2 regions of the Aquibium pacificum genome follow, and region 1 is predicted to be linked to the other one. Evidence: riboswitches for the same ligand, from Rfam matches in the RefSeq annotation. Region 1 holds a riboswitch; the other holds the start of a gene.
What was found. A riboswitch is a leader RNA that binds a small molecule or an ion and turns the genes downstream of it on or off. The one in region 1 is predicted to bind S-adenosylmethionine.
Positions count from the first base shown of each region.

Region 1 (6,800 bases):
GATCCTGGAGCGCAGCGGGCGCCGCTTCTGGCCGATGTTCTGCGGCGTGCTCATCGTGGAAGCCCAGAAGCGCCTCTACCAGGGCCTGCCGGTTGCCCAGCGCGCCTCGCGCCGCGTCTTCGTGCCCGTGCTGGCACCCCAAGGCGCAAGCGCAGCGCGCGAGGGAGACTTAACGCAGCGTTAACCATGTTTTCTGATCATTCCTCCGGGCTTCCGGGGGATTCGGCCATGGTTTTCTGGCGCTTCGATCAGAAGACGACGCTGCTCACCATCATTCGCGAACTTCACGCGCGCGGTGTTTCGCTGGACGACATCGACGTCAGGCTCTGCGAGATCGGACCGGTCGATCTGGACCTCCTGCGCGAGTGCTTCCACGAGATTACAGCCGAAATCGCCGGCGGCGAGCCGGTCGCCGCGTGATTGCCGATCAGCGCTTCAGAACGAACACGGCCTGCTGACCGAAGAAATTCCAGAACCACCACGGCATCGACACCCCGATCGAATGTCCGTCGCGGTCGAGCGCCATGGCGCTTTCCACCGTCGCGCCGATCTCGTCGCACAGGGCGATGAAGTCGCGGATGGTGCAGAAGTGAATGTTGGGCGTGTCGTACCAGCTGTACGAAAGCTCGCGTGTCACGGGCATGCGCCCGCGAAACAGGAGCGAGAGGCGCACCTGCCAGAAGCCGAAATTGGGGAACGAGACGATCGCCCGCTCTCCAATCCGCAGCAGTTCCCTCAGCACCTCCTTGGGGTTCCGTGTCGCCTGCAGCGTCTGGGACAGGATCACGTAGTCGAAGCCCTTGTCCGGATAGAAGACGAGATCGGTGTCGGCGTCGCCCTGGATCACCGAAAGACCGCGCGCGACGCTCTCGTTGACGCCGCGCTGCGAGATCTCGACGCCGCGCCCGTCAACCTGCTTGTCGAGTTCCAGGTACTCCAGCAGTTCGCCGTCGCCACAGCCGACGTCGAGCACGCGCGCGCGGGGCTTGATGAAGTCCGCGATGACCTTGAGGTCGATGCGGGGTCCGTTGCGGCCGGTCATGCGAGTTCCTCCAGTCCCCGAGCGCGCGCCGCGGAGCGCAGGAAGCCGCTGATGGCGGCGAAGAGTTCCGGCTCGTCCAGCAGGAAGGCGTCGTGGCCGCGGTCGGTCTCGATCTCGACGAAGGAGACCGAAGCGCCGGCTGCGTTCAGCGCATGCACGATGGTGCGGCTTTCCTCGGTCGGGAACAGCCAGTCGCTGGTGAAGGACACGAGACAGAAGCGCGTCTTGGTGCCGGCGAAGGCGTCCGCCAGCCTTCCGCCGTGGTCGGCGGCGAGGTCGAAATAGTCCATCGCCCGCGTCATGTAGAGGTAGGAATTCGCGTCGAAGCGGTCGACGAAGCTCATGCCCTGGTGGCGCAGGTAGCTCTCGATCTGAAAGTCGGCGTCGAAGCCGAAGGTCAGCGCTTCGCGGTCTTGGAGATTGCGGCCGAACTTGCGGTGCAATGCCGCCTCGGACAGATAGGTGATGTGGGCGGCCATGCGGGCCACGGCGAGTCCCTTCTCGGGCCGCTTGCCAGCCTCGATGTAGCGCCCGCCGCACCAGTCGGGATCCGCCATGACGGCCTGCCGTCCGACCTCGTGGAAGGCAATGTTCTGCGAGGAATGCCGCGCGCCGGTGGCGATCGGCAGCGCGGTCAGCACGCGCTCGGGATAGCTCGACGCCCATTCGAGCACCTGCATGCCGCCCATCGAGCCGCCGATCACCGAAAAGAGCCGGTCGATGCCCAGATGGTCGACCAGCATGACCTGCGCGCGCACCATGTCGCGGATGGTCACCACCGGCAGGTCCAGCCCCCAGGGCTTGCCGGTATGAGGATTTATCGAGGCCGGCCCGGTCGAGCCGAGGCAGCCGCCGAGGACGTTGGAACAGATGACGAAGAAGCGGTCGGTGTCGATGATCTTGCCGGGGCCGATCAGCACTTCCCACCAGCCCGGCTTGCCGGTCACCGGATTGGGATTGGCGACGTGCTGGTCTCCCGTCAGCGCATGGCAGATCAGGACGGCGTTCGAGCGCGCCTCGTTCAGCGTGCCGTAGGTCTGGTAGGCGATCTGGAACGGCGACAGCGTCTTGCCGGAATCGAGCCGGAGCGGCTGGTCGGGTCCGAAGCGAACGACGAGGCTCGTCGGCTCGTTGGCTTCGTTGTTCGAGGTGCGGACGCGCGGGGCGGCCATGTCACTTCCTTCCACCGACGAAAAAAAACCGGCATTGCGCTAAGGCAAGCCGGTTACGATCCGCAATCGGCCCTTTAGCGAGTTGTTTAACGTGGCTGCAAGCCGACCGGCCAAATCACCACGACGTTCGGCCCGCTTATTATCCCCGTCGTCCCTTTGCGTCAACTTCAAAGCTTTGCTAGAGCAAGCCGCCTTCCGGCACAGCCAGCCTCTTCCGACAGGACCGCCACCATGACAGAGCTACAGCGTCCCGAGCCAAAACCCGGCGTCATGGACATCGCGGCCTACGTGCCGGGAAAGAGCGCAGCGCCGGCCGGCGTGAAGACGGTCTACAAGCTCTCGTCCAACGAAAGCCCGCTCGGCGCCTCGCCGAAGGCGATCGAGGCGGTCAGGGACGTCGCCGACAGGCTCGAATTCTATCCCGACGGTTCGGCCACGCGACTGCGCGATGCAATCGCCGAGGTGCACGGGCTGAACCCGGCCAACATCATCTGCTCGAACGGTTCGGACGAGGTGCTGGGGCTGCTGGCGCTCACCTACCTCCAGCCGGGCGACGAGGCGATCTTCACCGAGCACGGCTTCCTCGTCTACCGCATCTACACCCAGGCAGCGAGCGCGGTTCCGGTCGCCGTCAAGGAGACAGACGAGACCGCCGACGTCGATGCCATCCTGGCTGCGGTGACCGACAAGACGAAGATCGTCTTCCTCGCCAACCCCAACAACCCGACCGGCACCTACATCCCCTTCGAGGAAGTACGGCGCCTGCATGCGGCGCTGCCGAAGCACGTGCTCCTGGTGCTCGACGCGGCCTATGCCGAATACGTGCGGCGCAACGACTACGAGTCCGGCATGGAACTCGTCGCGTCCTCCCAGAACGTCGTCATGACCCGTACCTTCTCCAAGATCCACGGGCTCGGTGGCGCCCGCCTCGGCTGGATGTACGCGCCGGCTCACATCATCGACGCGCTGAACCGCGTGCGCGGCCCGTTCAACGTCAACGCCGTCGCGATCGAGGCCGGCATCGCCGCGATCCGCGACCGCGCCCACGTCGAACAAGCCGTCGCGCACAACGACAAATGGCTCGCCTGGCTGACGGAGGAACTGACGAAGCTCGGCCTCAGGGTCACCCCGAGCGTCGGCAACTTCGTGCTCATCCACTTCCCCGACGAGGCGCAATCCGCCGCGGCGGCCGACGACTATCTCACGCAGCGCGGCTACATCCTGCGCCGCGTGACGGGTTACGGCTTCCCCAACGCGCTGCGCATGACGATCGGCACAGAAGAGGCGAACCGCGGCGTGGTGGCGGCGCTGGCCGAGTTCCTGAAATCGTGATGCCCGAACCGCTTTTCGAACGCGTCGCGCTCGTTGGCATTGGCCTCATCGGTTCCTCGCTGGCGCATGTCATCCGCCGCGAGGGTCTCGCCGGAGCGGTCGCGATCTCGACGCGCAGCGCCACGACGCTCGCCCGGGCGGAAGAGCTCCGTCTGGGCGACGAATATCATGCCGATCCGAAGGGCGCCGTTGCCGGCGCCGACCTCGTCATCGTCTCCGTGCCGGTCGGTTCCTCCGGCGAGGTGGCGCGCGCCATCGCGCCGGCCCTGAAACCCGGCGCCATCCTCACCGACGTGGGCTCGACCAAGGCCTCCGTCATCGCCCAAATGATGCCCGAGGTGCCCGAAGGCGTGCACTTCATTCCGGGGCATCCGATCGCGGGCACGGAACGTTCGGGCCCGGACGCAGGCTTCGCCGAGCTCTTCGAGAATCGCTGGTGCATCCTCACCCCGCCGCCCGGAGCCGATCCGCAGGCGGTGGAAAGACTGTCGGAGTTCTGGCGCCGCTGCGGCTCCAACATCGACACGATGGACCCCGAGCACCACGATATGGTGCTGGCGATCGTCTCCCACCTGCCGCACATCATCGCCTACAACATCGTCGGAACGGCGGACGACCTGGAATCGGTGACGAAGTCGGAAGTCATCAAGTACTCCGCCTCGGGCTTCCGCGACTTCACCCGCCTCGCGGCCTCGGATCCCACGATGTGGCGCGACGTGTGCCTGCACAATCGCGACGCCATCCTGGAAATGCTGGCGCGTTTTTCCGAAGACCTCGCCTCGCTGCAGCGCGCGGTCCGCTGGGGCGACGGCGACAAGCTCTTCGACCTCTTCACCCGAACCCGCGCCATCCGCCGCTCCATCATCGAGGCCGGCCAGGAAATCGACGTTCCCGACTTCGGCCGCCAGGCGGTGGCGCACCCGGAGAAGGCGTGACGGCGGGAACTCGGCATTAAGCGGTGTCGGAGTGATCTGGGCGAACGAGCCCGGACGCAGCGTTCTTGTTCCCCTCACTTCAGCGCCGGCACCCGCCCCAGGTTGATGAAGGCGATTCGGGCGACACTTTTTTCGATCGTGAGAGGGAGGGAAGGGCTGTCGCCGAGCATGGCGAAGCCGCTCAGCGCAGCCTGGATGCGTTCCCTCTCGGACGGCAGCGCCTCCCCCAGTCTGGCGGCGACTGTCGCGGGCTTGTTGACGGTGATCTGAAGGCTGGCGTCCACCAGCCCCTGCGGATCGATGGCGACGGGACCTGAGACGGTCACCCCCGCGTCCTCGCCGAGCGAGACCGTCACGCTTCTGAGCACGATGCTCGTGCCGCGCAGGCTCTCCGTCCGTCGCGCGAACCGCTCGACGCCGTCCTCGACGGTCAGGTCCAGGCTGATCAGCGGCAACAGGATGGCTTCGTCCATCCCCGCCGGTACGATGCTGACGTGGCGCGCCTCCATAGCGACGTCGACGTCGCCGGAGTTGCGCCGCATGTGGGCCGCGCCCGTCGCGGCCTTGACGGTGACGGGCAGATCGTTGCCTTCCGGGTCGGCGTCCACGGCTATCGCGCGCATGGTAATGGATGCGCGTTCGGGCAGGGGCTGCGCCACCGACGCGCTGAACCGCATGTCGCTGGCGCTGGCGCTCACCCCCGGCTGGCGGCCGGGGTAGCCGATATGGAGCGCGTCGAGCTCTCCGATGATCCTGAACGGATCGTAAACCTGCGCGGCGGTCCTCAGGCCCTCGCCCCTGACCTCCACATTGCCTTTTGCATCGGTGACGCCGATCCGGTCGCAGAAGAGACCGATGCGGAAGGGATAGCCCCGCGCTTCCCGGTTGGCGCAGAGTGCCACGCCGCCGTCGCGCTCGATACGGGCGATCGCCTTGCCGGCCTCCGCGTCGAGGAGTGAGGCCATGTAGAACCAGCCGGCGGTATAGAGCCCGATGACGGCGACGATGGCGATCGCCAGCCAGGCAAACCTGCGGCTGTAGCCCCTCGCCGGCCTTTCCCTTGACGCCATCGGTTTGCCCTCGCTAACCCTCGTCCGCCGGGCCGCCCCGGTTTCACGGTCGATCAGGTGTCTGCATATGGGCGATTTTTGGGTGTTCGGCTACGGCTCGCTGATCTGGCGGCCCGGATTCGCCCATACGGAAACCGTCCGCGCCCGCCTCCATGGCTTCCGGCGCGCGCTCTGCGTGCGCTCCTTCGTGCATCGCGGCTCGCCGGAACGACCGGGCCTCGTGCTTGGCCTCGACCGCGGCGGCTCCTGCATCGGGCTCGCCTTTCGCGTTCCCGGCGACCTGCGCGACGAGGTGATGGCCTATCTGCGCGAGCGCGAACTGGTGACAAACGTCTATCGCGAGCGGCTGGTGCCGTTGACACTGCAGACGGGAGAGCGCGTCCGGGGCGTGTCCTACGTGGTGGATCGACGGCACGAACAATACGCCGGCGCGCTCGCCGCAGAAGACGCCGCGAACCGGGTGAACGGCGCGGTCGGGCGTTCCGGCCCGAACGAGGAATACGTTCTCAACACGGTCGAGCACCTTAAGGCCCTCGGCATCCGCGACCACTGGCTGGAAGATGTGGCCCGGCGGCTTCCGTCTGCGCAGATCCGGCCGGGCGGCGCCAACGACTAGCGAAAGTCGGCCAGAATCGCGGAAAGGGAGAGATCGCGGCTCCACTGAACGGCATTCCAGCCGGCGTCCCTGGCGGCATCGACGTTCGCGGGTGTGTCGTCCACCAGCAGGAGTTCTTCCGGAGACAGGCTGGTCGAGGCCTCGATCCGGCGGAAGAACTGTTGTTCGGGCTTTCGGCAGCCCAGATCGGCGGAGTAGAAGATGCCGTCGACGCGTTCTGCCAGTCCCAGGACATTCATCAGATATGCGGCCCGCATGTGCTCCTGGTTCGTTGCCAGGCAGATCTTCAGTCCGGTGGCCCGGCAGGCAGCAACGTCGTTCAGGATCGCGGAGTCCAGCCGGGAATCCTTCTCGAACCAGTAAGAGATGAGCCGGTCGCACGAAACATGCGGAGCGATCCTCGCGAGCGACGGTGAAAGGCGCTCCGAAAGCTTCGCGCGCCCGACGATGATGTCGTCCCAATGCCGAGCGAAGAATTCCCGCTGCAGGTCGGCCGCGTTCACCCCCAAGTCCCGTTCGAGATCGGCGGCCCAGTTCCGGCCGTCTTCCGGCCGGCCCGTGACCAGCACGCCGTCGACGTCGATTATCAGCGCTCGGATCAACCGCCTGCCTTCCCCGGTCAGCCGATCTCTT
Region 1 is NZ_JBDPGJ010000002.1:1,175,270-1,182,069, forward strand. It holds gene ABGN05_RS12130 (class I SAM-dependent methyltransferase) at 1-184, shown strand, start outside; gene ABGN05_RS12135 (hypothetical protein) at 229-420, shown strand; gene metW (methionine biosynthesis protein MetW) at 428-1,042, opposite strand; gene metX (homoserine O-acetyltransferase MetX) at 1,039-2,214, opposite strand; SAM riboswitch at 2,269-2,346, opposite strand; gene hisC (histidinol-phosphate transaminase) at 2,446-3,546, shown strand; gene ABGN05_RS12155 (prephenate/arogenate dehydrogenase family protein) at 3,546-4,481, shown strand; gene ABGN05_RS12160 (DUF2125 domain-containing protein) at 4,556-5,551, opposite strand; gene ABGN05_RS12165 (gamma-glutamylcyclotransferase) at 5,619-6,167, shown strand; gene ABGN05_RS12170 (HAD-IA family hydrolase) at 6,164-6,766, opposite strand; gene ABGN05_RS12175 (HAD family hydrolase) at 6,787-6,800, opposite strand, start outside.

Region 2 (6,800 bases), on a different contig from region 1:
ACGCACGAGCGCTTCCAAGGGCTCCAACGGGATGAACCCGCATTTGGCAAGAGCGACGTCGAACGTGCCTGCTTGACGGGTCCGGTACGGGAGACCACTTGTGCCGGAGTTCTCGCCGATCCACCCGGAGCCTCCCCGCCGTGCCCGCCCTGAAGCGCCTCATCGAATCGCGCCGGTTTGATCTCGCCATCACCGTCCTCATCATCGTCAACGCCATCACGCTCGGGCTCGAGACCTCACAGGCCGCGATGGCCGAATGGGGACCGATTCTGGTAGTCCTCGACCGTGCGATCCTCGCCGTCTTCGTCGTCGAACTCCTGGCGCGTTTCGCCGTCTACCGCCTCGACTTCTTCCGCGATCCCTGGCGTATCTTCGATCTTGTCGTGGTGGGCATCGCCCTGTTCCCGGCGACCGGCAACCTGTCGGTGCTGCGCGCGCTGCGCATCCTGCGGGTGTTGCGTCTGGTTTCGATGGTGCCGTCGCTGCGCCGCGTCGTTGGCGGCCTGGTCGCCGCCCTGCCGGGGATGGGCTCGATCATGCTCCTCCTGACGCTCGTCTTCTACGTCTTTTCGGTGATGGCCACGAAGCTCTTCGGCGCCACCTTCCCCGACTGGTTCGGCACCATCGCGAAGTCTGCCTACTCGCTGTTCCAGATCATGACGCTGGAAAGCTGGTCGATGGGCATCGTGCGGCCGGTCATGGAGGTCTTCCCCATGGCCTGGCTGTTCTTCATCCCGTTCATCGTCTGCACGACCTTCACCGTGCTCAACCTGTTCATCGGCATCATCGTCTCGGCCATGCAGGAGGAACACGACGCCGAGGCCACGGCCGAGCGCGCCGCGCTGCAGGGCGAACAGGAGATGATTCTCGCCGAGATCAGGGCGCTGCGGGAGGAACTGCGCGCGATGGCGAGCGAGCGGCGGTAGCCCGTCAGCGGAAGTGCTTCGACAGCTTCAGGCCTTGCGCCTGATAGTTGGAGCCGAGATCGGTCCCGTAGAGCGCTTTCGGCTTGGAAAGCATGTGCTCGTAGACCAGCCGGCCGACGATCTGGCCGTGCTCGAGGATGAAGGGCACCTCGTGGCTGCGCACCTCCAGCACGGCTCGGCTGCCCGTGCCGCCGGCTCCGGAATGCCCGAAGCCGGGATCGAAGAACCCGGCGTAGTGCACGCGGAACTCGCCGACGAGCGGATCGTACGGCGTCATCTCGGCGGCGTATCCGGGCGGCACGTGCACCGCCTCGCGCGACACGAGGATGTAGAACTCGTCCGGGTCCAGGATCAGTTCGCGGCTGCCATGCGCGTGCAGCGGCTCCCAGAATTCGAGCACGTCGTGGGCGGCGCGCCTGTCGACGTCGACCAGCGCGGTATGGTGCTTGCCGCGGTAGCCGATCGGCTCCTGCGCCATGCCTTCCAGGTCGATCGACAGCGCGATGCCGCCTCCCGTCACGTTCGGCTGCTCGGACGCAACCAGCACGTCCGTGCGGTGTAGCTCCGCCAGTTCCGGCTCGGAGAGGATCGCGTTGCCCATACGGAACCGGATCTGCGACAGCCGCGAGCCGGTCCTGGCAACGATGGGGAAGGTTCGCGGGCTCACCTCGAGATAGAGGCCGCCCCTGTAGCCGGCCGCGATCTTGTCGAATTCCGGCCCGTGATCGGTCATGACGCGGGTGAAGATATCGAGCCGCCCGGTCGAGCTCTTCGGATTGGCGGAAGCCGCAACGCCGCGAGGCAATGCGAGGCTTTCCAGCAAGGGCACGATGTAGACGCAGCCGGTCTCCAGAACCGCGCCTGCCCGAAGGTCGATCTCGTGGAGCTTCAGCCGGTCGAGCTTTTCGGCGACCCTCTTGCCCGGTCCCGGCAGGAAGCTCGCGCGCACGCGGTAGGCCGTTTCCCCGAGCCTGAGGTCGAGGCTCGCCGGCTGGATCTGGTCGGCGTCGAGGGCACGCGGCGCCGACAGCGCACCGGCTTCGAAGAGGGCCGCGATCTCGTGGTCGGGAAGAATGCCTGTCGTGCGCAAGGTCTTCGCTCCGGTCGGCCCTGATGCGGCCGCGTGGCGCATCGGGCGATTCGACGTTTCATACGGCAACGATTGACGCAAGCCCGCCCCGGGTTTATGGGACCGTTTATCCCGTGGTGATTTGGCCGGTCGGCTTGCAGCCACGTTAAACAAGTCGCTAAAGGGCCGTACGCAAGCCGGCATGCGACTTTCGCGGCCGGTTTTTTTGTGCGTGAGGCAGGACGACGATGAACGAGACGCAGCGGAACTGGAGACCGGCGACGGCGCTGGTGCATGGCGGCACGGCACGGTCGGCCTTTGGCGAGACCTCCGAAGCGATCTTCCTGACACAGGGGTTCGTCTACGAGACGGCGGAAGCGGCCGAAGCCCGTTTCAAGGGCGAGGCGCCCGGCTTCATCTATTCCCGGTATGCCAATCCGACCGTGGATATGTTCGAGAAGCGCATGTGCCTGCTGGAAGGCGCGGAGGATGCCCGCGCCACCGCGTCCGGCATGGCGGCGGTCTCTGCCGCCCTGCTCTGCTCGGTCAGGTCCGGCGATCACGTCGTCGCCGCGCGTGCGCTCTTCGGCTCCTGCCGCTGGGTGATCGAGACCCTGATGCCGCGTTACGGTATCGAGACGACGCTGGTCGACGGCACGAAGATGGAGGAATGGGAGGCCGCGGTGCGGCCGAACACGAAACTCTTCTTCCTGGAAAGCCCCACCAATCCGACGCTGGAGGTGATCGACATCGCCGCGGTCGCGAAGGTCGCCAACGGCATCGGCGCCCGGGTCGTGGTCGACAACGTCTTCGCCACGCCGCTGCAGCAGAAGCCGCTGGAACTCGGCGCGCACGTCGTCGTCTATTCGGCGACGAAGCACATCGACGGGCAGGGCCGCTGCCTCGGCGGCATCGTGCTGTCGGACAAGAAGTGGATCGACGAGAACCTGCACGACTACTTCCGCCATACCGGACCGAGCCTTTCGCCGTTCAATGCCTGGACACTGCTCAAGGGTCTGGAGACGCTGCCGGTTCGCGTGCGGCAACAGACCGAGAGCGCGGCGCGCCTGGCCGGTCACCTCGCCTGCCACCCGGGCATCGCGAAGGTGATCTATCCCGGCCGCAACGACCATCCGCAGGCCGACATCATCGCCCGGCAGATGAAAGGCGGCTCGACGCTGATCTGCTTCGAGGTCAAGGGCGGCAAACAGGGCGCCTTCCGCATGCAGAACGCGCTGGAGACCATCCGCATTTCCAACAATCTCGGCGACGCCAAGAGCCTCATCACCCACCCCGCGACCACCACCCACAAGAACCTGACCGACGAGGCGCGCGCCGAGCTCGGGATCAATCCCGGAACGGTGCGGCTTTCGGTGGGCCTGGAGGACGCGGACGACCTGATCGATGATCTGGACCGGGCGCTGGAGAAGGCGGCGTAGTCAGCCGAAGCTCTTGGCGGCGAGCACGATCCTCGAAACGGCGGTATAGAGGGTCACCGCCGCGAAGGCATATGCGAGCACGGCGAACCAGCCCGGAAAAAGGCAGAACGCGACGAATACCGCGAGCGTCTCCGTCGCCTCCGCCAGTCCCGTGGTGAAGAAGATGGACTTCTCCCCGCGCGCGAGAGTGGAGAGTTTTCGCCGCTCGGCCAGAATGGAGAAGGCGAGGAAGCTCGCCCCGTTGACGTAGAAGCAGGAGATCAGGACGGCGGCGGCGAGTGCGTTGGCTGGCGGATCGGCGACGGCAAAGCCGAGCGGTATCGCACCGTAGAAGAAGAAGTCGAGCACGATGTCGAGGTAGCCGCCGAGATCGGTCTTGCCCCTGATCCTAGCCACCGCTCCGTCGAGCCCGTCTCCAAGCCGGCTCACAAGGATGAGGACGAGACCGATTGCCGTGTACCCGGCGGCGATCGCGGCGGCGGCAGCCATGCCGATGGCGAACGAGGCGAGCGTGACGGCGTTGGCGGATATCCCGGCGGACGCGAGGCCCGCTGCCAGCCGGTCGAGCAGAGGGTCGAGCCTGCGCCTTGCCCAGCCGTCAAGCACGGGAACCCGCCGGAAACGAAGGGCGTTGGAACGACCGTATTTCGGTCACCATTGCGCGAAAATCTCGGCGGTTGACCCGTCGGCGCCGTTCGTTGAAGGTTCCCCCCAGGAAGTCACCCGGAGCTTGTCTCATGTATCGGGCAATAACACGCAACATCGAAGTCAGCGTCGAACCCTTCTATCTCGGCGACCGTTCGGACCCCGACGACAATCACTATGTCTGGGCGTATCGGGTCACGATAGCCAATCACTCGGCCGAACACGTACAATTGCTGTCGCGCTACTGGCACATCACGGATGCCACCGGCCGGGTGGAAGAGGTCAGGGGCGCCGGCGTGGTGGGCGAGCAGCCGCAGCTCGGTCCGGGCGACAGCTATCAGTACACCTCCGGGTGCCCCCTCTCCACCCCGTCGGGGATCATGGTGGGCCGATACACCATGCGGGACACGCAAGGCCAGCGGTTCGATATCGCCATTCCGGCCTTCTCGCTCGACCTTCCCGACGGAATGCGTACCGTGAATTGAGGGCCGCTATTCCCGGTTTCCCGCGAACTCTGCAGGATCGAAGGTGTATTCGGTCGAGCAGAACTCGCAGGTGACGCGGATCTCTCCGTCCTCGATACTTTCGGCGATCTCCTCGTGCGAAAACCCGTCCAGCACGGACCGGATCTTCTCGCGCGAGCAGGAACAGTCGTCCGCGACCGGCACACCGGGGTAGACCACGACGCCATGTTCGTGGAACAGGCGGTAGAGCAGCCGTTCCGCACCGATTGTCGGATCTAGCATTTCGTCGGCTTCGATGGTGGCGAGCAAGGCGAGCACCTCCATCCACGCTCCGTCGATGACGCTCTCGTCGACGTCGCCCTCGTCGCCGTCTCCGCCGGGCAGGTCCGGCAACCGGAGACGTTCCGGCGCTTCGGGCAGGAACTGCGCCAGAACGCCGCCGGCGCGCCAGTGCTGGCTGCCGCCGTCGGCGCCAGGAATGATCTGCCGGGCGACCGACAGGCGTACCTCGGTCGGGATCTGCTCCGACTGGCGGAAATAGGTGCGCGCAACCTCTTCGAGCGAAGCGCCGTCCAGTTGCACGATGCCCTGGTAGCGCTGCGTATGGACGCCCTGGTCGATCGTCATGGCGAGAATGCCCTTGCCGAGCAATTCCGCGGGCGACGTCTGCCGGGCGGCTTCCGCCTCGGCGAGCCGCTCTGCATCGTAGCGCGCATAGCCGCGCATCGACCCCGGTGTGGCGAAGTCCGCCACCAGCATGTCTACCGGCCCGTCGGTCTGGGTCTGCAGGATGAACTTGCCGTCGAACTTGACGGAGCTTCCAAGCAGCGCCGTCAGCACGATGCACTCCGCCAGCAGCCTCGCCACGGGCTCGGGGTAGGAATGCCGTCCCAGCATCTGGTCGAGCATCGGGCCGAGCTGGACGGCGCGCCCGCGCATGTCGAGCGGCTCCACTTGGAAGGGTACGACCACGTCGTCGCCGGCGAAACCGAATTCGCCGAGCCTTGGTTCATTGATCAATCGTCTATGCTCCGGAAAGACACCAGGCGAGCACCGCCTTCTGCGCATGGAGCCGGTTTTCCGCCTCGTCGAAGACCACGGACTGCTGTCCGTCGATCACCTCGTCGGTGACCTCTTCACCGCGATGGGCGGGCAGGCAGTGCATGAAGAGCGCGTCCGGCTTGGCGTGGCGCATGAGTTCGGCGTTCACCTGATAAGGTAGAAAGACATTGTGACCGCGTGCCCGATGCTCCTGGCCCATCGAGATCCAGGTGTCCGTCACCACGCAGTCGGCTCCGCTGACGGCGTCAGCGGCATCGTCGAAGAAGCGGATGCGGGCGCCCTCGCCTTTCGCCCAGTCCACGAACCTCGTGTCGGGCTCGCTGCCCCCAGGCACCGCGATGTTCAGGTCGAAACTGAACCGGGCCGCGGCCTCGATCAGAGAATGAAGCACGTTGTTCCCGTCACCCGACCAGGCGAACAGCCTGCCCGCCACGTCTCCGCGATGCTCCTCGTATGTAAGAACGTCGGCCATGATCTGACAAGGGTGCGTCTCGTCGGTCAGTCCGTTGATGACGGGAACGGTCGCATTCTCGGAAAGCTCGATCAGGCGATCGTGCGATGTCGTCCGGATCATGATGATGTCGACGTAGCGCGACAGCACCTTGGCGGTGTCGGCGATGGTCTCGCTGCGGCCAAGCTGCATTTCCGTACCCGTCAGCATGATCGTCTCGCCGCCGAGCTGGCGCATGCCGACGTCGAAGGACACGCGGGTGCGCGTCGACGGCTTATCGAAGATCATGGCCAGCACCTTGCCCTCGAAGGGCTTGCTGCGCTTGCCTGCCTTCACCTCCGCCTTTCGCGCCTTGGCATCCTCAAGCATGGATCGCAGGCTGTCGGTCGAGATCGCCGAGAGATCGGTGAAATGGCGCGGCTTGCCGTTCATCATTATGCCACTTCCGCTCAGTTGCCGCCGGATTTCGAAGCCAGCTTCGACGCCGCGGCACGAATCCGCTCCAGCCCCGTGCGGATTTCCTCGTCCGTCACCGTCAGAGGGGGAAGGAGCCGAACCACGTTGTCGCCGCCCGGCACCGTCAGGAGCTTCTCTTCCCGGAAGGCCATGTTGACGCCGGCATTGGGCATCCGGCACTTGATGCCGAGGATCAGCCCGACGCCGCGGATCTCCTCGATGACCGAAGGGTACTCGTCCGCGATGGCGGCCAGGCCCTGCTTGATCAGCAGGGACTTGCGGCTCACT
Region 2 is NZ_JBDPGJ010000001.1:360,147-366,946, reverse strand. It holds gene ABGN05_RS01795 (ion transporter) at 141-926, shown strand; gene ABGN05_RS01790 (2'-deoxycytidine 5'-triphosphate deaminase) at 931-2,058, opposite strand; SAM riboswitch at 2,120-2,197, shown strand; gene ABGN05_RS01785 (O-succinylhomoserine sulfhydrylase) at 2,244-3,434, shown strand; gene ABGN05_RS01780 (CDP-alcohol phosphatidyltransferase family protein) at 3,435-4,040, opposite strand; gene apaG (Co2+/Mg2+ efflux facilitator ApaG/CorD) at 4,172-4,564, shown strand; gene ABGN05_RS01770 (Hsp33 family molecular chaperone) at 4,571-5,611, opposite strand; gene argF (ornithine carbamoyltransferase) at 5,568-6,488, opposite strand; gene ABGN05_RS01760 (aspartate aminotransferase family protein) at 6,506-6,800, opposite strand, start outside.
Region 2: another riboswitch for S-adenosylmethionine. It lies ahead of ABGN05_RS01785 (O-succinylhomoserine sulfhydrylase); the one in region 1 lies ahead of metX (homoserine O-acetyltransferase MetX).